DNA from 3 places in the Halomonas koreensis genome. Region 1 is predicted to be linked to each of the others. Evidence: predicted binding sites of a transcription regulator. Region 1 holds the regulator's gene; each other region holds the start of a gene.
What was found. Region 1 encodes sigma-54, which starts transcription at its own class of promoters, with help from an activator protein. Its sites were predicted from a motif close to TGGCACNNNNNTTGCTNT; they were not measured.
Positions count from the first base shown of each region.

Region 2: the regulator sigma-54 is predicted to act here: its motif matches at 4,369-4,386, upstream of glnL (nitrogen regulation protein NR(II)).
Region 3: the regulator sigma-54 is predicted to act here: its motif matches at 5,176-5,193, upstream of QC818_RS05505 (ammonium transporter).

Region 1 is NZ_JARWAK010000018.1:45,315-52,943, forward strand. It holds gene QC818_RS16560 (KdsC family phosphatase) at 1-307, shown strand, start outside; gene lptC (LPS export ABC transporter periplasmic protein LptC) at 311-895, shown strand; gene lptA (lipopolysaccharide transport periplasmic protein LptA) at 892-1,422, shown strand; gene lptB (LPS export ABC transporter ATP-binding protein) at 1,419-2,144, shown strand; gene QC818_RS16580 (RNA polymerase factor sigma-54) at 2,299-3,699, shown strand; gene hpf (ribosome hibernation-promoting factor, HPF/YfiA family) at 3,812-4,123, shown strand; gene QC818_RS16590 (PTS sugar transporter subunit IIA) at 4,127-4,609, shown strand; gene rapZ (RNase adapter RapZ) at 4,639-5,541, shown strand; gene QC818_RS16600 (HPr family phosphocarrier protein) at 5,546-5,815, shown strand; gene pmbA (metalloprotease PmbA) at 5,990-7,330, opposite strand; gene yjgA (ribosome biogenesis factor YjgA) at 7,446-7,629, shown strand, end outside.
Region 2 is NZ_JARWAK010000019.1:49,825-57,453, reverse strand. It holds gene typA (translational GTPase TypA) at 1-358, opposite strand, end outside; gene glnA (glutamate--ammonia ligase) at 788-2,194, shown strand; gene QC818_RS16920 (ZIP family metal transporter) at 2,537-3,250, opposite strand; gene QC818_RS16915 (DUF4124 domain-containing protein) at 3,479-4,063, shown strand; gene glnL (nitrogen regulation protein NR(II)) at 4,430-5,476, shown strand; gene glnG (nitrogen regulation protein NR(I)) at 5,469-6,875, shown strand; gene QC818_RS16900 (aminopeptidase P family protein) at 7,454-7,629, opposite strand, start outside.
Region 3 is NZ_JARWAK010000003.1:235,745-243,373, forward strand. It holds gene QC818_RS05475 (YciI family protein) at 1-294, opposite strand, end outside; gene QC818_RS05480 (RNA polymerase sigma factor) at 373-1,596, opposite strand; gene QC818_RS05485 (hypothetical protein) at 2,044-2,655, shown strand; gene QC818_RS05490 (hypothetical protein) at 2,610-2,873, opposite strand; gene QC818_RS05495 (LysE family translocator) at 2,956-3,555, opposite strand; gene QC818_RS05500 (aminotransferase-like domain-containing protein) at 3,654-5,048, shown strand; gene QC818_RS05505 (ammonium transporter) at 5,238-6,446, shown strand; gene QC818_RS05510 (GFA family protein) at 6,588-7,016, opposite strand; gene QC818_RS05515 (chloride channel protein) at 7,151-7,629, shown strand, end outside.

The DNA.
Region 1 (7,629 bases):
CATCGCCCACCTCCACCAGGGCGTCGAGGACAAGCTGCCGGTACTGCGCGCGCTGTGCCGGCGCCTGGCGCTCGACCTCGACCAGGCCGCTTACTGCGGCGACGACATGCCCGACGTGGCGGCCATCCGCCAGGCCGGCGTGGGCATCAGCGTGCCCGGCGCCCCCGACTACATCCGTCGGCAGGCGGACTGGGTGACCGAGCGCGAGGGCGGCTTCGGCGCGGCCCGCGAGATCTGCGACGCCCTGCTCCAGGCCCAGGGCCACTGGGACGCCGTGCTGGACACCTACCTCCACGGCCGGGCCTGAGCCATGCGCCTGCCCCGCCCCGGCTTCCGCACCTGGCTGCTGCTGCTGCTGCTCGTCCTGGGCGGCGGCCTGGCGACCCTCGACCGCCGGGACGCCTCGGCGCCGGGCCCGGTGCCCCAGGGTCAGCGCGGCGAGCCCGACTACTACCTGGAGGACGCTCGGCTGACCCGCTTCGACGCCACCGGCCACGCCCACCAGCGCCTGACCACGCCGCGCCTCACCCACACCCCGGTCGACGACGTCACGCGGCTGGTCGAGCCGGACGCCCGGCTGCGCGACGACGCCGGCCGCCTGTGGCTGGCCTCGGCCCGGCGCGGCCGCCTCGGCGCCGGCGGCGCCCCCCTGCTGCTCGAGGGCCAGGCGCGGCTCGTCGCCCCCCGGGAGCGCTGGCGGCTCGAGACCGAACGCCTCCACTACGACGCCGAGGCCGGCCATGCCTGGAGCGACACCCCGGCGCGGCTCAGCCAGCCGCCCCAGCGCATGCGCGGCGAGCGCTTCGACGCCTGGCTCGATGACAACCGCGCCCGGCTGACCGACAATGTGCGCGGCCACCACCCGCCGCAACCCCAGGAGGACCCCGAGTCATGACGCGACCGCCCCTCGCCCCGCTGCTGGCCCTGATGCTGGCCGCCCTGATGCTGGCCGCCCCCTCGGCCCTGGCCCTGGAAGGCGACGCCAGCGCCCCGATCCAGGTGGAGGCCGACCGCCTAGACCTGGACGACCGCGCAGGCACCGCCGTCTACCGCGGCGACGTGCGGATCCGCCAGGGCAGCCTGCTGCTGACCGGGGCCCGGGTCGAGATCCAGCGCAACGACGCCGGCCGACTGACCCGCGCCACCGCCACCGGCGAGCGCGCCTACCTGGAGCAGCAGCCCGCCCCCGACCAGCCGACGGTGCGCGCCTGGGGCCGCACCGTCGTCTACCACGTGGCCGAGCGACGCATCGAGCTGATCGACCGCGCCGAACTGCACCAGGGCGGCGACACCTTCGACGGCGGCTACCTGGAATACTTCCTCGACCGCCGGGTCGTCCAGGCCCGCGCCGACGCCGAGGGCGTCGACGAGCGCCAGCGGGTGCGCATGACCCTGGAGCCCGAGCAGCAGGACGCCCCATGAAGACCCTCAGCGCCCAGCACCTCGCCAAGAGCTACAAGCGCCGCCGGGTGGTCCACGACATCAGCCTGGAGATCCGCCAGGGCCGCATCGTCGGCCTGCTCGGCCCCAACGGCGCCGGCAAGACCACCTCCTTCTACATGATCGTCGGCCTGGTGCGCGCCGACGCCGGCCGCGTCGCCATCGACGATCGCGACCTCTCGGGAGCGGCCATGCACGAGCGCGCCCGGGCCGGGATCGGCTACCTGCCCCAGGAGGCCTCGATCTTCCGCAAGCTCTCGGTGGCCGACAACATCATGGCCATCCTGGAGACCCGGGGCGACCTGGATCGCGCCGGCCGCCGGGCGCGCCTCGAGCAGCTGCTGGAGGATTTCCACGTCACCCATATCCGCGACAATCCGGGCATGAGCCTGTCGGGCGGCGAGCGACGCCGGGTCGAGATCGCCCGGGCCCTGGCCACCGAACCTGACTTCATCCTGCTCGACGAGCCCTTCGCGGGGGTCGATCCCATCTCGGTGGGCGAGATCAAGGGCATCATTCGCCAGCTCCGGGATCGCCACATCGGCGTACTGATCACCGATCATAACGTGCGCGAGACCCTGGATATCTGCGACGGCGCCTACATCGTCGGCGACGGCCAGATCATCGCCGAGGGCGACGCCGAGGCGATCCTCGCCAACCAGAAGGTGCGCGACGTCTACCTGGGTCAGGACTTCCGGCTCTGACTCGATTTTTCTTCGCAAGTCACTGATATTTCGTCGACGAATGGCGACGGGCATGGCGCTTGCCGGTGGCATGCTAATTGCTTGGCCAGGACTTGCGCCGCGCCGCCGCCGGGACTAGGGTGGGGGCTTCTTCGCCTGGAGAGTGGAGCCCCCCATGGCCATGAAGGCATCCCTGCAACTGCGCGTCGGCACCCAGTTGACCATGACGCCGCAGCTGCAGCAGGCGATCGGCCTGCTGCAGCTCTCCACCCTCGACCTGCGCCAGGAGATCCAGCAGGCCCTGGAGGCCAACCCCATGCTGGAGCTCGAGGAGGACTTCGGCGAGCAGGCGGTCGGCGAGGCCGCCGACGACGACTGGGCCGACGAGATCCCCGCGGAGCTCAGCGTGGACAGCGACTGGTCGGACACCTTCCAGGACGCCGGCGGCAGCGGCGAGGGGCCCGACTTCGAACGCCAGGCCGCCGGCCAGAGCCTGCAGGGCCACCTGGCCTGGCAGCTGGCGATGAGCGGCCTGGAGGAGCGCGAGACGCGCATCGCCGAGAGCCTGATCGATGCCGTCAACGCCGACGGCTACCTGGACCAGTCCCTGGACGAGCTCCGCGACGGCCTGCGCGCCCAGGGCCTCGACGGCCTGACCCACCGCGAGGTCGAGGGCGTGCTGCTGCGCCTCCAGCAGTTCGAGCCCACCGGCGTGCTGGCCCGGGACCTGCGCGAGTGCCTGCTGCTGCAGCTCGCCGCCCTGCCCGACGATACCCCCCTGCTGCCCCAGGCGCGCCGCCTGGTGCGCCAGTTCCTCGAGGCCCTGGCCGGCGACGACCGGCGCCTGCTCAAGCGCCGCCTGGGGCTCGACGACGCCACCCTCGATCGGGTGATCGCCCTGATCCGCGGCCTGGACCCGCGCCCGGGCAGCGCCTTCTCGAGCGGCGACAGCGACTACGTGATCCCCGACCTGATCGCGCGCCACACCGCCCGGGGCTGGCAGGTGGAGCTCAACCCCGAGGCCATGCCGCGGCTGCGCATCCAGCCCGACTACGCGGCACTGATCAAGCGCGCCGACAAGAGCCAGGACAACCAGTTCCTCAAGGACCACCTCCAGGAGGCCCGCTGGCTGATCAAGAGCCTGTCGAGCCGCAACGACACCCTGCTGCGCGTCGGGCGCGAGGTCATGACCCGCCAGCTCGACTTCCTGGAACGCGGCGAGGAGGCCATGAAGCCGCTGATCCTGGCCGATGTCGCCCAGGCGGTGGAGATGCACGAGTCGACCATCTCGCGGGTCACCACCCAGAAGTTCATCCACACCCCGCGCGGCGTGTTCGAGCTCAAGTATTTCTTCTCCAGCCAGGTGGGCGGCGGCGAGGATGCCCACTCCAGCACCGCGATCCGCGCCCGCATCCGCAAGCTGATCCAGGACGAGCCGCCCCGCAAGCCGCTCTCCGACAGCCGCCTGGTGGCCCTGCTCGGCGAGGAGGGCATCGAGGTCGCCCGGCGCACCGTGGCCAAGTATCGGGAGGCGATGCAGATCCCCTCCTCGAGCCAGCGCAAGCGCCTGCGCTGAGGGCGTTGCCCGGCTGCGTTGAACGGCCCTGAGCGGGGCGCCGGACGGGGGGTTTGCATGGCACCAAAAAGGGTTACAATCGAGTCACCACCCAAGGAGCAAGGAGCGTGTCATGCAAGTCAACCTCACCGGCCACCACGTGGAACTGACCGATCCCCTGCGTGACTACGTGCAGGAAAAGCTCGCTCGCCTGGAGCGCCACTACGACAACATCACCACCGTCCAGGTCACGCTCTCCGTCGAGAAGGAACGCCAGCAGGCCGCCTGCACCCTTCACGCCGCCGGTGCCGACCTCCATGCCGAGGCCATGGACGGCGACATGTACGCCGCCATCGACGCCCTTGCCGACAAGCTCGACCGCCAGCTGGTCAAGCACAAGGAAAAGGCCCAGGCACGCGCCCAGGGCGCCGCTAGCGTCCGCTGACCCATGTCACTGGAAGCCATCCTGCCCCCCGAGCGCATCCTCTTCGGCGTGCCCGGGGGAAGCAAGAAACGGGTGCTGGAGTTCTTCAGCACCTTCATCGCCCAGAACACCCCGAGCCTCGACAGCCAGGAGGTCTTCAGCCGGCTGATCGGGCGCGAGCGCCTGGGCAGCACCGGCATCGGGCACGGGGTCGCCATTCCGCACTCCCGCAACCCCCACTGCAAGGCGCCCATCGCCGGCTTCCTCAAGCTCGCCGAGCCGGTCGACTTCGACGCCGTCGACGGCGAGCCCGTGGACCTGGTGTTCGTGCTGCTGGTGCCCGAACAGGCCGATGACGCCCATCTCGCCCTGCTCGGCCAGGTCGCCGGGGTGATGAACGACGCCGAGACCCGCAGCGCCCTGCGCCGCGCCGGCAGCCAACGCGAGCTTCACGACTGCCTCATCGAGGCCATACGACGCCAGGCCCCCAGCGACAGCCGCGACTGATCCGGCCGCTCGACCAGGAGACCCCCGTCATGCAGCTCGTCATCATCAGCGGACGCTCCGGCTCCGGCAAGTCGATCGCCCTGCAGGCGCTGGAGGACCTGGGCTTCTACGCCATCGACAACCTCCCGGCCATGCTCCTCGGCCCCCTGGTGGACGAGCTCAGCGGCGGCCAGTCGCTGCGCAGCGCCATCGCGGTGAGCATCGACGCCCGCAACCTGCCGCACGCCCTGGAGCGCTTCCCCGACCTGCTCGACGAGGTCCGCGCGCGCCAGATCCACTGCCAGGTGATCTACCTGACCACCGACGCCCGCATCCTGCTCGAGCGCTACTCCGCCACCCGACGCCGGCATCCGCTGACCCGCGACAGCGAGATGACCCTGGCCGAGGCGATCGACTGCGAGGAGGACGCCCTGGCCGGGATCCGCGACCTGGCCGACCTGCTGATCGATACCTCCCGGCTCTCGGTGCACGACCTGCGCGGCCGCATCACCGACCAGGTCGCCGGTCACCGCCCGGAGGGGCTGACGCTGACGGTGGAATCCTTCGGCTTCAAGCGCGGCGTGCCCCTGGACGCCGACATCGTCTTCGACGCCCGCTGCCTGCCCAACCCCTACTGGGATCCGCGCCTGCGCGATGCCACCGGCCTCGATGCCAGCGTGATCGCCTTCCTGGAAGCCTATCCGGTGGTCGACGAGATGGCCGGCGACATCCTGGCCTGGATCGAGCGCTGGCTGCCCCGCTATCGGGCCAGCCAGCGCAGCTACCTGACCGTGGCCATCGGCTGCACCGGCGGCCAGCACCGCTCCACCTACCTGGCCGAGCGCCTGGCGCGCCGCCTGGCCGAGACCCGGGCCGGCGTCCGGCTGCGCCACCGGGAGCTCGGCGTTCACCTCACCCTGCCCGCGCCGCCGACCGACGACGAGGATGCCTGACCCCGTGCCCCGCCGAACCCTCACCCTGACCAACAAGCGCGGCCTGCACGCCCGCGCCGCCACCCGCCTGGTGCAGTGCTGCCAGCCCTATGCCGCCCGGGTCACCGTCCATCACGGGGAGCAGCAGGCCGACGCGGCCAACATCATGTCGCTGCTGATGCTGGCCGCCCCCTGCGGCACCGAGCTGACCCTGGAGGCCGACGGCGAGGACGGCGAGGACGTGCTGGACGCCCTGGAGGCACTCTTCGAGGCGCGGTTCGACGAGGAGGCCTGACAGGGGCGAGGTGCGAAGTGCGAGGCGTGAGGCGTGAGGCGTGAGGCGTGAGGCGTGAGGCGTGAGGCGTGAGGCGTGAGGCGTGAGGCGTGAGGCAGGACGTTGCCACCAGCCTGTGGTGGCAACGCTTTTTCTTACCGCTTACGGCTTATAGCTTACAGCTGCCCGAAGGGGTCAGCCGCCCGCGACCGTCATCTCGTCGATCAGCCAGCTGCCGGTGTGGATGCTGCCGCGGGTGTCGGTGTCGTCGCCGACGCCCGCCAGGCCCTTGAACATGGCCTCCAGGTTGCCGGCGATGGTGAACTCCTCCACCGGGTGCTGGATGCGGCCGTCCTCCACCCAGAAGCCCGCCGCGCCCCGGGAGTAGTCGCCGGTGACGCCGTTGACGCCCTGCCCCATCAGCTCGGTGACCAGCACGCCGCGATCCATCCGCGAAAGCAGCGCCTCCTGGCGCTCCAGCGGCGCGTCAAGGCGCAGGTTGCGGGCGCCGCCGGCGTTGCCGGTGGTCTCCATGCCCAGCCGCCGGGCGCTGTAGGCGGAGAGCAGGTAGCTGGCCAGGCGCCCCTGGTCGATGAAGACGTTGTCGCGGGTCGCCACGCCGTCGTTGTCGAAGGGACTGCTGGCCATGCCGCCCCTCAGTTGGGGCTTCTCCTGCAGCGAGAACCACTCGGGGAAGAGCGTCTCGCCCAGCCGGTCGCACAGGAAGGACGACTGGCGATAGAGGGCGCCGCCGGCGATGGCCCCCAGCAGGTGGCCGACCAGCCCCGCGGCCAGGCTCGGGTCGAAGAGCACCGGCATCCGCCCGGTGGCCGGCCGGGTCGCCCCCAGCCGGCGCAGGGTGCGCCGGGCGGCGCTCTCGCCGACGACCTCGGGGGCCAGCAGGTCGCGCGGGTCACGGGCGCTGGTGTAGTCGTAGTCGCGCTGCATGCCGTGCTCGTCCTCGGCGATCAGCAGGCAGGACAGCGAATGGCGGCTGCCGCGCTGGCTGCCCAGGAAGCCGTGGCTGTTGGCGTAGACCCGCACGCCCTCGCCGCTGGACAAGCCGGCGCCGTCGGAGCTCTTGATGCCCGCCATGCCGCGCCCGGCGGCCTCGCAGGCCAGCGCGATGTCGATCGCCTCCTCGGTGGACAGCGCCCAGGGATGGTGGACGTCCAGGTCGGGCAGCTCCCGGGCCATCAGCTCGGCGGGGGCGAGCCCCGCCGCCGGATCCTCGCCGGTGTGGCGGGCGATGGCCAGGGCCTTCTCGACCACGTCCTTGATCGAGGCCTCGGCGGCGTCCGTGGAAGACGCGCTGCCCTTGCGGCTGCCCACGTAGACGGTCACCGCGATGCCCTGGTCCCGGGACAGCTCGACGGTCTCCACCTCGCCCTCGCGGACGTTGACGCCCACCCCCTGGTCGACGCTGGCGCCCACCTCGCAGGCATCGGCGCCGAGCCGGCGGGCCAGCGCCAGCGCCGCCTCGGCACGGGTTTCCAGCAGCGACTGCTGGGCGGCGGCATCGAAAGCCTGTGTCATCGTCTCGACTCCTCAGTCGATCGGCCCGGGGGCCGATCCTCAAGCATGTGGCAATGGTCAGCCCGCCGCGGCGGGCTGGTATACTGGGCCTTTCTCCACGACGGATGAACGCGGCATGACCCAGGAAGATCTCTCTCCGGCCGACGAGCGGCCCAGCAAGTCCCAGCTCAAGCGCGAGATGCACGCCCTCCAGGCGCTCGGCGAACGCCTGATCGCCATGAAGCCCGCCGAGCGCGCCCGCTTTCCGCTGTCCGACGAGCTCCTGGCGGCCATCGCCGAGACCGACCGCATCCGCGCCC
Region 2 (7,629 bases), on a different contig from region 1:
TCTGGGTGACGAAGCGGGTCTGCGGCATGGGGCCGTCGACGGCGTCGACCATCAGCAGCACCGAGTCGACCATCGACATCACCCGCTCGACCTCGCCGCCGAAGTCGGCGTGCCCGGGGGTGTCGACGATGTTGATGTGGTAGTCCCGGTCGTCGGGACCCTGCCAGCGGATCGCCGTGTTCTTGGCCAGGATGGTGATGCCGCGTTCCTTCTCCTGGTCGTTGGAGTCCATGATGCGCTCCTGCCCCTCGGCCTTGCGGTCCAGGGTCCCGGACTGCTGGAGGAGCTTGTCGACCAGGGTGGTCTTGCCGTGGTCGACGTGAGCGATGATGGCGATGTTGCGAAGATTCTCGATCACGACGGGATCCTGCTGGGAAAAGTGGGCCCGCATTATAGGGTCAGGACCCGGCCGCTACCAGCCTTGTGGCGGAGGAAGCCGTCGCGGCCCCGTTCGCCGCGAGATATTGCACCTGTTTGGTGCATTTGTGGCGCGTCGTGCTGCATCGCGGGGCATTCTGCGGCGCCATGCTGGGGCATGCCTGGGGGCGCGACGCGGCACGATTCGTGGGCGGCTTCTTTTTTTCCGTTTTATGGCAGCGGGTTATCGTGTTGACTGCGCGGTGTGCGGAAAACCTGGCATGCGACCTGCATTGAACGGGACAGTGCCATGATGATGCATGGCGTCGTGGGCAGGCCGCCCGCGGCATGCTACAACGTCGGCTGGACACACCCGCGACCGGCGACCCGTAACACGCATTGCCATCTCAGCTATCCAGTGGAGGATCCCATGTCCGAGAAGACGCTCGCCCTGATCGAAGAACACGACGTGAAGTGGATCGACCTGCGCTTCACCGACACCAAAGGCAAGGAGCAGCACGTCTCCATTCCGGCCCGTGACGTGGACGACGAGTTCTTCGAGAACGGCCAGATGTTCGACGGCTCCTCCATCTCCGGCTGGAAGGGCATCAACGAGTCCGACATGATCCTGCGTCCGGACGACGGCACCGCCTTCCTCGACCCCTTCACCGAGGACGCCACCCTGGTGCTGCGCTGCGACATCATCGAGCCGGCCACCATGCAGGGCTACGAGCGCGATCCGCGCTCCATCGCCAAGCGCGCCGAGGCCTACCTGCAGTCCACCGGCCTGGGCGACACCGCCTTCTTCGGACCCGAGCCCGAGTTCTTCATCTTCGACGAGGTGCACTGGAAGGCCGACATCGAAGGCGCGATGTACAAGATCACCTCCGAGGAGGGCGCCTGGGCCACCGACCGCCAGGTCGAGGGCGGCAACCTGGGCCACCGTCCGCGGGTCAAGGGCGGCTACTTCCCGGTGCCCCCGGTGGACAGCTTCCATGACATCCGCAGCGCCATGTGCAACACCCTGGAGGCCATCGGCCAGAGCGTCGAGGTGCATCACCACGAGGTGTCCAACGCCGGCCAGAACGAGATCGGGGTGAAGTTCAACACCCTGGTCAAGAAGGCCGACGAGGTGCAGGAGATGAAGTACGTGATCCACAACGTGGCTCACGCCTACGGCAAGACCGCCACCTTCATGCCCAAGCCGCTGGTCGGCGACAACGGCAGCGGCATGCACGTGCACCAGTCCTTCTGGAAGGACGGCAGCAACCAGTTCGCCGGCGACGAGTACGCGGGCCTCTCCGAGATGGCCCTCTACTACATCGGCGGCATCATCAAGCACGCCCGGGCCCTGAACGCCTTCACCAACGCCTCCACCAACTCCTACAAGCGACTGGTGCCGGGCTTCGAGGCGCCTGTGATGCTGGCCTACAGCGCCCGCAACCGTTCCGCCTCCATCCGCATCCCCTACACCGCGAGCCCCAAGGGCAAGCGCGTCGAGGCCCGCTTCCCGGACCCGACCGCCAACCCCTACCTGTGCTTCGCGGCGATGCTGATGGCCGGCATCGACGGCATCAAGAACAAGATCCATCCCGGCGATGCCATGGACAAGAACCTCTACGACCTGCCGCCGGAAGAGGGCAAGTCCATCCCGACCGTCGCCGAGAGCCTGGACCAGGCCCTGGCGGCGCTGGACGCCGACCGCGCCTTCCTGACCGAGGGCGGCGTCTTCACCGACGAGATGATCGATGCCTACATCGAGCTGCTCCAGGAAGACGTCGAGCGCCTGCGCATGACCACCCATCCGGTCGAGTTCGACATGTACTACAGCTGCTGAGGCCGCGGCGCCCCGGCGCCGCCCTCCGGCACATCAAAGGCACGCCTTCGGGCGTGCCTTTTTCGTGATGCCTCGCATTTCACCGGGAAACGGCCGGCCAACCCGGCGGCGGGTGGGGAGGCTAAGCGTTAGCGCATCCGCCATGACCCGGTTCGGCGCTCTTCGCAATGTAGCGTGACACCGTTGAGGTTCGTAGGAGCGCTGCTCCGCAGCGCGATCCGCCGCGTCAGCGGCGGCAGAGCGGGGCACCACCGAGGAGGCGGATGTCTGGGGCGCCTGCGGCGCCTTTCGCGCAGCAAGCTGCGCTCCTACGCAACCCGTCGCACCCTGCCCTGACGCTGGTCAGTGGAGCAGCAAATGCCCGCCGATGCCCAGCGCGAAGCCCAGCACCGCGCCGAGCGGCGGGCCCCAGTGGCGCTCGAGCCGGGCCTGGGGCGCCAGGTCCTGGAATACCGAATAGAGGATGCCGCCGGCCGCGAACAGCATGATCGCCGCCACCGCCGCCGGGTAGTCGGCCAGCCACCAGTAGCCGCCGAGGCCGGCCAGCGGCCCCAGCCAGGCCATGGCGAAGAACAGCCCGAGCAGGCGGCGGTTCGAGTAGTCGGTGGTGCCGTGGAGCTCCCGGTAGGCGTTGAAGCCCTCGGGCAGGTTCTGCAGCGCCATCAGCAGGGCCAGCAGGGGGCCGCCATGGCCGCCGTAGGCGAAGGCCGCGCCCAGCGCCAGGGCCTCGGGCACGAAGTCGGCGAGCATGGCGGCGAGCTGGCTGGCCGAGGTGCCGCTGCGGTGGAGCAGGATATCCAGCCCCATGAAGGCCAGCCCGCCGGCCAGGAACCAGCCCAGCGCCGGGGCCATGGCCAGGTCGCCGAGGCTGTCCGGCACCAGCACCAGGGCCACCGCCGAGAGCAGGGCGCCGCCGCCGAAGGCGATGATGCCGTGGCGCAGCTCGGTCTCCAGCCAGCGAGGGCCGATACGCTCCTCCAGGGCGATCCAGCCGCCCAGCGGCATCGCCATGCCGGCCATCAGGGTCAGGGTCGCGACCGTCTGCCATGCGTCCATGCGGAATGCTCCTCGCCTCGTGGTGTCCGATGGCTATCCTATCCGCATCCGCCGGGGGCGCGCAGGGGCATTCCGTGGCGGGCCCGGGCTGGACTAGACTCGGACGAGCCTTCGGCCTCGGCGCCGCCCGGCTCTTGCGTCACTCGCCGAGTGTTCGGGCAGCGCCTAGGCTGAAAGCATGATGGCGCCCTGCGGGCGTGCGGACGTCGACGATCCTGGGAGAGACGCATGAAAACGGCAGTCGTGTTACTGACTCTGGGCCTGACGCTCAGCCTCTCGGCCGGTGCCGAGACCATCTATCGCAGCACCGATGCCCAGGGCAACGTCATCTTCACCGACGATCCCGGGGCGGGCGGCGAGGAGGTGAATCTGGCGCCGCTCACCGTGGTGCCGGCCCAGGCGCCGCAGGTCGAGGGACTGCCGGTTCGCGGCCAGGGGCAGGCGAGCCGCCCCCGTGACGATGCCGGGCCCGGCCAGCCCTTCATGCCCTACGACCGTTTCGCGATCGCCTCCCCCGAGCACGAGACGACCCTGCCCACCGGCGCCGCGGGCAATGTCCAGGTGCGCCTGGGCATTCGCCCGGCGCTGCGCGAGGATCATCGGGTGCGCCTGCTGCTGGACGGCCGGGTCAGCCAGTCGGCCATGCACACCGACGCCTTCATGCTCTCCAACCTGAACCGCGGCGAGCACGTGCTCGAGGCCGAGCTGCTCGACGCCAGCGGCGCCGTGCGCCATCGCAGCACGCCGGTGACCCTCTACGTGCAGCGCGCCAGCGTCAACCTGCCCCGCAATCCCAACAACCCGGGCAATTAGCTGCCCCCGGGCCGGCCGCATCCGCCGCCCTGTGCGGACGGCTCCCCGCGGCCTTGTGCCCCGCCGCCGGGGCGTGGCGACGGCCGCTTCGATGCCTTCGACCATGCCGAGCGGGTGAAGCAGGGCAGCGCCTTCCGGCGCGCCGAACGCCTGCGCGGCGAGCGGCCGCCGCCGGAGGCCGACTGATCCACCGCGACGCCGGCCGACGCCTTCCCGCAGTGCGTGCACCAGGTTGGTGCACTAAAATGGTGCACAGTGCCCCCGGATATCGCCGTCATGGCGCCGGCTCGCCGCCCGCTCCATGATGGCGCGCTTCTTGCAGCGTACTCCGGGGCCAGTCGCCACTTCGCTGCCGGGAATGCCTGCATGTATCAACGCCTGATGGAACACCTCACCACCGCCGTGCTGCTGCTGGATGGCGAGCTTCGCCTGCGCTGGATGAATCCCGCGGCGGAGGCGCTGCTGGCGCTGAGCCGCGCCCGGGTCACCGGGTTGGCCCTGCCGGGGCTGGTCGGCGGCGAGGAGGAGATCGGCGAGGTGCTGGCCAAGGCCCGGGACGAATTCCATCCCTTCACCCAGCGCGAGGCGCGCCTGATGCGGCCCACCGGCGAGCCGCTGACCGTGGACTACACCGTCACCCCCCTGGCCCCGGACGAACTGCTGCTGGAGATGGAGCCCCGCGACCGGCTGCTGCGCATCTCCCGGGAGGAGGCCCTGCAGACGCGGCAGGAGACCATCAAGGTGTTGGCCCGGGGGCTGGCCCACGAGGTCAAGAACCCCCTGGGCGGGATCCGCGGGGCCGCCCAGCTGCTGGAACGCGACCTGGACGACCCGCAGCTCGCCGAGTTCACCCGGATCATCGTCGAGGAGGTCGACCGGCTGCGTGACCTGGTGGACGCCATGCTCGGCCCCAACCGCATGCAGCATCGCGAAGCGCTCAACATCCACCGGGTGCTGGAGCGAGTGCGCTCGCTGATCGCCGTGGAGCACCCCGAGGTGGCCATCCGCCGCGACTACGATCCCAGCCTGCCCGACCTGACGGGCGACGAGTCGCAGATGATCCAGGCGATCCTCAACGTGGCCCGCAACGCCGTGGAGGCGATGACCGAGGCGCAGACCCCGGCCCCCGCCCTGGCGCTGCGCACCCGGGCCCGGCGCCAGTTCACCCTGGGCGCCGAGCGCCACCGCCTGGTCTGCGAGGTGAGCATCGTCGACAACGGCCCCGGCATCCCCGAGGCGCTCCAGGAGACGCTCTTCTACCCCATGGTCTCGGGCCGCGCCGAGGGCAGCGGCCTGGGGCTCTCCATCGCCCAGTCGATCCTGCACCAGCATCAGGGACTGATCGAGTGCGATTCCGAGCCCGGCCATACCGAATTCCGACTGCTGATACCGCTGGAGGCATCCCATGACTGAAGCCGCACGCGTCATGGTCGTCGACGACGACCGCGCCATTCGCTGGGTGCTGGAGCGCGCCCTGGCCCAGCCCGACTTGGCGGTCGAGTGCGTGGAGCGCGCCGACCGGGTGCTGGAGCGCCTCCTGGCGGAGCCGCCGGACGTGCTGGTCACCGATATCCGCATGCCGGGCATCGACGGCCTGGACCTGATGGCCAGGGTGCGCGAGGCGCACCCGGACCTGCCGGTGATCGTGATGACCGCCCACTCGGACCTGGACAGCGCCGTGGCCTCCTACCAGGGCGGCGCCTTCGAGTACCTGCCCAAGCCCTTCGACGTGGACGAGGCCCTGGCCCTGGTGCGCCGCGCCGTGGCCCATGCCCGGGAGCGGCAGCGCCCGATCCGCGCTCCCGAGGGTCTGGACACCGAGATCATCGGCGAGGCCCCGGCCATGCAGGAGGTGTTCCGGGCCATCGGCCGGCTGGCCCAGTCGCACATCACGGTGCTGATCAACGGCGAGTCCGGCACCGGCAAGGAGCGCGTCGCCCAGGCGCTGCACCAGCACAGCCCGCGGGCCGGCAAGCCCTTCATCGCCCTGAACATGGCGGCGATCCCCCGGGACCTGATCGAGTCGGAGCTGTTCGGCCACGAGAAGGGCGCCTTCACCGGCGCCACCGCCAGCCGGCAGGGCCGCTTCGAGCAGGCCGACGGCGGCACCCTGTTCCTCGACGAGATCGGCGACATGCCCGCCGAGACCCAGACCCGGTTGCTGCGGGTGCTGGCCGACGGCGAGTTCTATCGGGTCGGCGGCCACACCCCGGTGAAGGTGGACGTGCGCATCATCGCCGCCACCCACCAGGACCTGGAGGACCTGGTCGACGACGGGCGCTTCCGCGAGGACCTCTTCCACCGCCTCAACGTCATCCGCATCCACCTGCCGAAGCTCGCCGACCGGCGCGAGGACATCCCGCGCCTGGCCCTGCACTTCCTGGCCGAGGCCGCCAAGGAGCTGTCCACCGACGTCAAGGTGCTGACACCCGAGGCCGAGGCCCACCTGACCCGCCTGGCCTGGCCGGGCAACGTGCGCCAGCTGGAGAACACCTGCCGCTGGCTGACGGTGATGGCCTCGGGCCGCGAGATCCTGGTGGAGGACCTGCCGCCGGAGCTGCGCGACGGCGACCCGGGTGGCGCCACCGGCGACTGGCGGGCCGCCTTCCGCGACTGGGCCGACCGGGCGCTCGCCGCCGGCCATACCCACCTGCTGGAGGAGGCGGTGCCGGACTTCGAGCGCATCCTCATCGAGACCGCGCTCAAGCACACCGGCGGGCGCAAGGGCGAGGCCGCCGAGCTGCTGGGCTGGGGGCGCAACACCCTGACCCGAAAGCTCAAGACGCTGCTGCCGGAGATGGCGGAGGATTAAGGGCGAGGTGCCCCCTCTGGGGTCGGCAAGGGGGGGTAGGAGCGCAACTTGTTGCGCGATGGGTTTTTTCGACCTCCGGGCCCAAGCCGGGCGCCTGCGGCGCCTTTCGCGCAGCGGAGCTGCGCTCCTACACGGCGCGGGGCCACCCAAGCCCCGAGAACCTGCCGGGCGCCGGGCGGCGTCGGGGTGGTAGGAGCGCAACTTGTTGCGCGATGGGGGGCAACAAGGATCGGGCGCCTGCGGCGCCTTTCGCGCAGCGAAGCTGCGCTCCTACACGGCGCGGGGCCACCCAAGCCCCGAGAACCTGCCGGGCGCCGGGCGGCGTCGGGGTGGTAGGAGCGCAACTTGTTGCGCGATTGGGCTTTTTCGACCTCCGGGCCCAAGCCGGGCGCCTGCGGCGCCTTTCGCGCAGCGAAGCTGCGCTCCTACACGGCGCGGGGCCACCCAAGCCCCGAGACACCTGCCGGCGGGCGCCTGGCGTCGCCAGGCATCCGGGTGGCTCGCCCATAAACGAGGGGCGCCGGCCTGGCCGGCGCCCCTCGCACTTTCCGGGCTCGTCCGCGGTGCGGGCGGTCCGGTCAGCCGCGCTCGAGCGGCCGGGTGCGGGCCTCCAGCCAGGCCAGGGCCTCGCCCTCCAGCTTGGGGGCGAGGCGTTCGCGAACCTCGGCGTGGTAGGCGTCGAGCCAGTCGGCCTCGGCGGCGTCGAGCAGCGAGACGTCGATCGGCCGGGTGTCGATGGGACACAGGGTCAGCG
Region 3 (7,629 bases), on a different contig from region 1:
CGGCCACTGCCTGGCCCACTCGATGGCCTCCTCCAGGGAATCCACCTCGAGCACGGTGTAGCCCGCCAGCAGCTCCTCGGTCGCGGGGAAGGGCCCCTCGATCACCCGGGGCTCGCCGTTGCGGAAGTCGATCCGGCAGCCCTCCCGGCTGGGCCGCAGGCCGTCGCCGGTGGCGAAGACCCCGGCCCGGATCATCCGCTCGTTGTAGTCCGCCATGGCCTGCAAGACCTCCTGGCTGGGCAGCACGCCCGCCTCGGTCTCGGCATCGGCCTTGCGCATCAGCATGTATCGCATGACGTCACTCTCCTTGGTGGGTGGGTACCCGGGAGTCGCACGACGCCGCCGCGAATCGACAGGGCGAGACGACTTTTTTCAGTCGGCGACTTCCAGCGCCGCCAGGCGGCGGGCCAGGAAGCGCCGCTCCGGCCCCTGGGCGGTCAGCGCCAGGGCCCGCTCGTAGGCCTGCCGGGCCGCCTCGAGGTGGCCGGCGCGCCGGTGCAGGTCGGCCCGGGCGGCATGGAAGAGGCGGTAGTTGACGATCTGCCTGTGCCCGGCGAGCCCCTCGAGCAGCGCCAGGCCCGCCTCGGGCGAGTCGCGCATGGCCACGGCGACCGCCCGGTTCAGGGCGATCACCGGCGAGGGCTGGCGACGGTAGAGGGCCTCGTAGAGGCGCACGATGCGCTGCCAATCCGTGGCCTCGGCGCGTTCCGCCCGGGCGTGCACGGCGGCGATGGAGGCCTGCAGGGTGTAGGGCCCCGTGGGGGTCCGCGCCAGGGCGCGCTCGAGCCAGGCGAGGCCGGCCTCGATCTGCGCCCGGTCCCAGAGGCGGCGATCCTGCTCCTCCAGGGGGATCAGTTCCCCCGCCGTGTCCTGGCGCGCCGTGCGGCGGGCGTCGTGGAGCAGCATCAGCGCCAGCAGGCCGAACGCCTCGCCCCTGGGCAGCAGGTCGGCCAGGGCCCGGGCCAGGCGGATGGCCTCGTCGGCCAGCCGGACGTCCACCACCGCCTCGCCGTCGCTGCGGGAATAGCCCTCGTTGAAGATCAGGTAGATCACCGCCAGCACCCCCGGCAGCCGTGCCGGCAGCTCGGCGTCGTCGGGCACCTCGTAGGGAATGCCCGCGTCGCGGATCCGGCGCTTGGCGCGGACGATGCGCTGGGCCAGCGACGCCGGCCTCTGCAGCAGCGCGCTGGCCACCTGCTCGGTGGTCAGGCCGGCCATCTCGCGCAGGGTCAGGGCGAGCCGGTCGGGCATGGCCAGGGCGGGATGGCAGCAGGTGAACAGCAGCCGCAGGAGATCGTCCTGGATGCCCCGCGCCTGCGAGGCGTCGCCTTCCTCGGGGACGAGCAGATAGGCGTGCTGGCGGGCGGTCTGCCGGCGGCGGATCTGGTCGATGCCACGGCGGTGGCCGACCCGGATCAGCCAGGCCACGGGCTCCTCGGGGACGCCCTCGGCGGGCCAGCGGGCCACCGCCGCGGCGAAGGCCTCGTGCATCGCCTCCTCGGCCGGGTCGAAGTCGCCGAGGCGGCGGATCAGGGTCGCCAGCACGCGGGGCGCGTGCCGGCGATAGAGCGATTCGATGTCGGTGTGGATCTGCATGGCGATGGCGCTCCCGGGCCCCTTCCCTGGCGGGGGTGCGCCCTCCAGCATAGTCGCTGCGGCGGTCCGCGTTCAGGCGGCGAAGCCGATATCGGCCACCTTGACGACGTCGTCGCTGCCCCGCACGTCCACCGGCTCCGCGGCTGCGATGACCAGGGCCAGCTCGATGCGGCTCGGCCGGCCCACGAAACGCCCCGGGGCCGCCCATCGAAGCCAGCCGGCGCGCATGGTGAAAGGCGGCCGCCCAGGGGCGGCAGGACAATGGGCCGCGGCCGCGGGGCTCCGGGCGCCGATGACCTCGCCAGGGCGCCGGCCCTTGCCACACCACGGATGCGACCGATCGGCGCAGGCGGCGGCTTTCGCTTGCCCGGCGCGACGCGGCGACGCACCATCTGGGCCCCGGCCGGAGCGCCGGGCGCGGCAATCCGGTTGAGGGAGCGACCCGACATGCAAGACATCCTCGTCTATACCCTGATCTATCTGGGCGTGGTCCTGGCCATCTATCAGGTCTACAGCATCTATTCCGAGCAGATCTTCGGCGATCGCGAGCGCCACTACGACGCCGCGCTGCGCGAGCTGGCCGCCGGGGCCGACGGTGCCCGCCCCGCATCGGCGGCCTTCCGCCAGGCCGTGGCGGAACGCTTCGGCCCCGAGCTCGATCCGCGCCTGGCCCAGGCCGCCGTCACCGGCGACCGGGCCGCGGCCACCACCGGGCCGCTGCGCCGCCGGGCGTCGCGCCTGCGGTGCCGCAACGGCCTGCGGGTCCGCCATCCGCTGGGTTGGCAGACCCGGCTGCCCTCGCGGAACCCACGGGGCGTGCTGCTGGCCGTGATCATCGTCAACTGCCTGGCGGCGATCTTCCTGGGCGGGCTCAGCGTCTACACCCTCGGCTACGAGGTCTCGGCGCCGTCGCTTGCCTGGATGAACCGGGAGGCGGTGCTGATGCTGCTGATCTACGCCATCGTCCTGATCACCCAGCTGGTCGCCCGGCTGGACGGCTACCTGCACGACCTCTACCAGATCGGCCGCCTCGCCCCCCACCTGTCGGATGCGGGCTGAGGCGCCTCGCCCTCGTCGAGACACGCCAACTCCGCCAGCCGCCGCGCCAGGTAGCGGCGCTGGTCGCCCCGATCGGCCAGCGCCAGGGCCATCGCATAGGCATGCCGCGCCTCGTCGCGCCGGCCCAGGCGCCGATAGCGCTCGGCCCGCCGAGCCTGAAAGCGGGGGTCGGCATCGAGCCGACGATAGGAGGTGTCGATGGCGGCCTGGATCCGCATGGTGTTCCGCTCCCTGCACCGTGGTTGGGCATGACGCGTCCGGCGACAGCCTCAGCATAGCCGCTCCCGGCGCAGGCGGGACTCAGCCCAGGATGAAGATTACGCAAGCCGCGGTGAGCGCGCCCATGGTGCCGTTGAACACCCGCCAGGCGCGGGGCCCCTTGATCCAGCGGCCGATGGCCGTGCCGAAGCCCGCCCACAGCGAGATGCAGGGCAGCGCCACCAGCTCGGCGAAGGCGGCCAGCAGCAGCGCATTGACCAGGGTGTTGCCGCCCTCGGGCAGGAAGCTCGCCATCAGCGTCAGCCCCATCACCCAGGCCTTGGGATTGGCGAACTGGAAGGCCGCGGCCTGCCAGAAGCTCAGCGGCCGCCCGTCGGCCCCGTCCAGCGCCGGCGGGGGCGCGGTGGCGATGCGCCAGGCCAGGTACAGCAGGTAGCCGCTGCCGATGATGCGCAGCAGGGTCTGCACCAGCGGGAAGCGCTCGAAGACCAGGCCCAGCCCCAGGGCCACGGCGGCGAACAGCAAGAAGCAGCCGCCCATGATGCCCAGCAGGTGCGGCAGGGTCCGGCGGAAGCCGTAGTTGGCCCCGGAGGCGGTAAGCATCACGTTGTTGGGGCCGGGGGTGATGGTCATGGAGATCATGAACAGGGACGCGGGTCCCAGGGTGGCCAGGGTGTCCATTGAATTGTATCCCTACAATTTTGTTGAATTGACTTCTTTTTCGCGACAATTCTGAGCATAATGGGCCCGAATATGGCGTCAAAGGTTTTATTGTCACCATGACAATCTGGACACCCGAGCTCGCCGAGGGCGGCCCGCGCTACCGCCGCATCGCCGAGGCCCTGGGCGAGGCCGTCGCCCGGGGCGAGCTGGCCCCGGGGGAGAAGCTGCCGCCCCAGCGCCGCCTCGCCGATCGCCTGGGCGTCACCGTGGGCACCGTCACCCGGGCCTACACCGAGGCCCAGCGACAGGGCTGGGTCGAGTCCCGGGTGGGCAGCGGCACCTTCGTGCGCCGCCCCGCCGCGGAGGACACCGCCACCTTCCGCGCCGCCCCGCCCCGGGAGGACGGCGTCCTCGACCTGGGCATGAGCCTGCCGCCGCCCCACCCGCTGCGCGCCCGGGGCCTGCAGCAGGCGCTGCACGGGATCGCCGCCGACCCCGAGGCCATCCAGGCCGCCACCGACTACCAGCCGGAGGGCGGCACTCCCACCCAGCGCGCGCGCATCGCCGCCTGGCAGGGCACGCTGGGGCTGCCCGACGATCCCGAACGGCTGCTGATCACCCAGGGCGGCCAGCACGGCATCCACCTGGCGCTGCGCACCCTCACCCAGCCCGGGGAACTGGTCGCCGGCGACGCCCTCACCTACCCCGGCTTCATCTGCGCCGCCCAGCACGCCCACCTGCGCCTGGCGGCGGTGCCCATGGACGCCGACGGCATGGACGTCGAGGCCCTGGCCCGGTTATGCGCCCGCCAGCCGCCCCGGCTGCTCTACCTCACCCCGGACCTGAACAACCCCACCGGGGCGCGGCTCTCCGAGGCGCGCCGGGCGCGCCTGGTGGCGCTGGCTCGGGCTCACGACATCTGGCTGGTGGAGGACGCGGTGCAGTACCTGCCGGTCGAGCGCCGCGGGACGCCGCTAGTCGAGCTGGCCCCGGAACGCACCCTTCACATCTTCAGCACCTCCAAGGTGCTGGCCGGCGGGCTGCGCATCGGCAGCCTCACGGTGCCGCCGCGCTGGCTGGAGCGCCTGGGCTCGGCGTTGCGCTCGCAGAGCTGGATGGTGCCGCCGCTGATGGTGGAGGCGGCCTGTCGCTGGATGGAGGACCCGGCCAGCCGCGAGCTGCTCGCCTGGCAGCTGGAGGAACTGGCCGCCCGGCGGACGATGGCCCTGGCGCGACTGGCGCCCCATGAGCCCCACAGCGCCGAGGGGTCGTCGCTGGTCTGGCTGCCCCTGCCCGCGGGCCGCCGGGGCAGCGAGGTCCAGGCGCGGCTCGCCCGGCGCGGCGTCCAGGTCACCACCCCCGAGCCCTTCTGCGTGGGCAGCGAGCCGGCGCCCCAGGCGTTGCGGCTTTGCCTGGGCCCGCCGGAGAGTCGCGAGGTCCTGGCGCGGGCGCTGGATATCGTCGACGAGGTGCTGGGCGCCCCGGCCGCCTCCCCCTGGCAGACGCTCTAGCCCGTTCACCTCGAACGTGCATCCCGCCGCCGATCGGCACCACATCGGTGCACGCGAGCCCGCCGCACGGCGCCTCGCCCCATGACGGTGCTCGCAAGGCCCGCTTGTGCGGGCTAGTGCGCCAAGTTGGAACGCCTCTTGCTTCTTCCTGATGCGCTGTCATCCCCTTGCCTCAGGAGAACCTGTTCCGTGGATATTCCGAGTGCCGTCGCGTCCCTGACTCAGGGCGCCAACACCCTCTTCCTGCTGCTCGGCGCCATCATGGTGCTGGCCATGCACGCCGGCTTCGCCTTCCTCGAGGTGGGCACGGTGCGCCACAAGAACCAGGTGAATGCCCTGGTCAAGATCATGACCGACTTCGGCGTCTCCGCCGTGGTCTACTTCTTCGTCGGCTACTTCATCGCCTACGACACCCACTTCCTGCAGGGGGCCGAGGCGCTGACCGCCGACCGGGGCTACGCCCTGGTCAAGTTCTTCTTCCTGATGACCTTCGCCGCGGCCATCCCGGCGATCGTCTCCGGCGGCATCGCCGAGCGCGCCCGCTTCTACCCCATGCTGATCGCCGCCGGCGCCATCGTCGGCCTGGTCTACCCCTTCTTCGAGGGCATCGTCTGGAACGGCAACTACGGCCTGCAGGCCTGGCTGGCCGCGACCTTCGGCGCCGGCTTCCACGACTTCGCCGGCTCGGTGGTGGTGCATGCCTTCGGCGGCTGGGTGGCACTGGTGGCCCTGCTGCTGCTGGGCGCCCGCCAGGGCCGCTACCGCAACGGCCGGGTCGTGGCCTTCGCGCCCTCCAACATCCCCTTCCTGTCGCTGGGCGCCTGGATCCTGACCATCGGCTGGTTCGGCTTCAACGTCATGTCCGCCCAGACCCTGGAGGCCATCAGCGGCCTGGTGGCGGTGAACAGCCTGATGGCCATGGTCGGCGGCATCCTGGTGGCCATGGTGCTGGGCAAGCAGGATCCGGGCTTCATCCACAACGGGCCGCTGGCCGGCCTGGTGGCCGTGTGCGCCGGCTCGGACCTGATGCACCCCGTCGGGGCGCTGATCACCGGCGGCGTGGCCGGCGCAATCTTCGTGGTGCTCTTCGAGTGGGCCCAGGAGCGCGTCGAGCGCCTCGACGACGTGCTGGGCGTCTGGCCCCTGCACGGGGTGTGCGGCGTCTGGGGCGGCATCGCCGCGGGGATCTTCGGCCAGCAGGGCCTGGGCGGCCTGGGCGGCGTCAGTCTGGCGTCCCAGCTGATCGGCTCGCTGGCCGGCGTGGCGATCGCGGTGATCGGCGGCCTGGTGGTCTATGGCCTGGTGGCCCGGGTCGCCGGCCTGCGCCTCGGCGAGGAGGAGGAGTTCAACGGCGCCGACCTCAGCATCCACCGCATCGGCGCCACCTCGATGGATTGAAGCGCATCGAGCCAATACGGCGCGGGGCCCCATCGGGCCCCGCACTCTACACCTGACGCCTTTCCCCTCACCCCGTTCTGCTTACACCATTCTCCTCCCCTGTTCCCTTTCCCTCGCCCCTTGTCCCTTTCACCCCGCTCCTCACTCCTCCAACGTCTCTCCCGAACCGCCAAGCTCCGCCGGAACGTCCTTCATCTTGGGCAGGCCGTCGGGAATGCGCAGCACCGATTCCTGGTAATGCACATGCAGCGCGGGCTCGAAGGTCAGGTCGGGCAGCAGCGCCGCATAGACGTCGACCAGCCCCATACCCGGGTGCTCGGTCAGCACGTGACCGCCGCAGCGCCGACACCAGCGGCGCCGGCTGGCGGATGTCTTCTGGTAGCTCTCCAACTCCTCTTGCCCCCGGGTGATCCGTACCGCGTCGGGCTTCCAGAGGGTGAAGGCATTCACCGGGCCGGCCGACCAATGCCGGCAGGATTCACAGTGGCAATAGCCCATGGCCTCCGGCTTGCCCTCGACTTCGACCTGGACGGCGCCACAGAAGCAGCCGCCGCGATAGGCGTGGCTCATCGTTCATCTCCATCGTCACCATCGTATCCCGTTCAGTGTAGCCGCCGAGGTGGACCAGCCGTCGCCCAACGCCTACACCTTGTTACATGACCAAGCCGGATACAGGGAAAGTCGAGGGCCGCGGGGCACGGGGCGTGCTGCGTTTTCTGGGACTAGTGGCGCTTGGCGGCATAACCGGTGGCCTGGCGGCGCTGGCCGCCGTGGGCTTCGTGGCGGCCGTGCTGTGGCTCAACGACCTGCTGCTGGTCTCGCCCCGGGGGCGCATGATGTTCGCCCACCCCGAGTGGCTGGCCGTGGCCACGGTGCTGGTGCCGGTCGCCGGCGGCCTGGTGGTGGGCCAGCTGCACCGCGCCATCCCCGAGCGCCGCCCCCATACCCCCGCCGACGTCATCGCCGCCGTGCAGACCCGGCGCGGCCGCCTGCCGCCCAAGGCCGGGGCGCTCTCGGCGCTCTCGGGCCTGGTGTCGCTGGGCGCCGGCGCCTCGGTGGGCCAGTACGGCCCCCTGGTGCACATGGGCGCGAGCCTGGGCTCGGCGGGGGCCCGGCTGCTGCGCCTGGGCCGCTCCGAGGACAACATCACCATCGCCTGCGGCGTCGCCGCGGCCATCGCCAC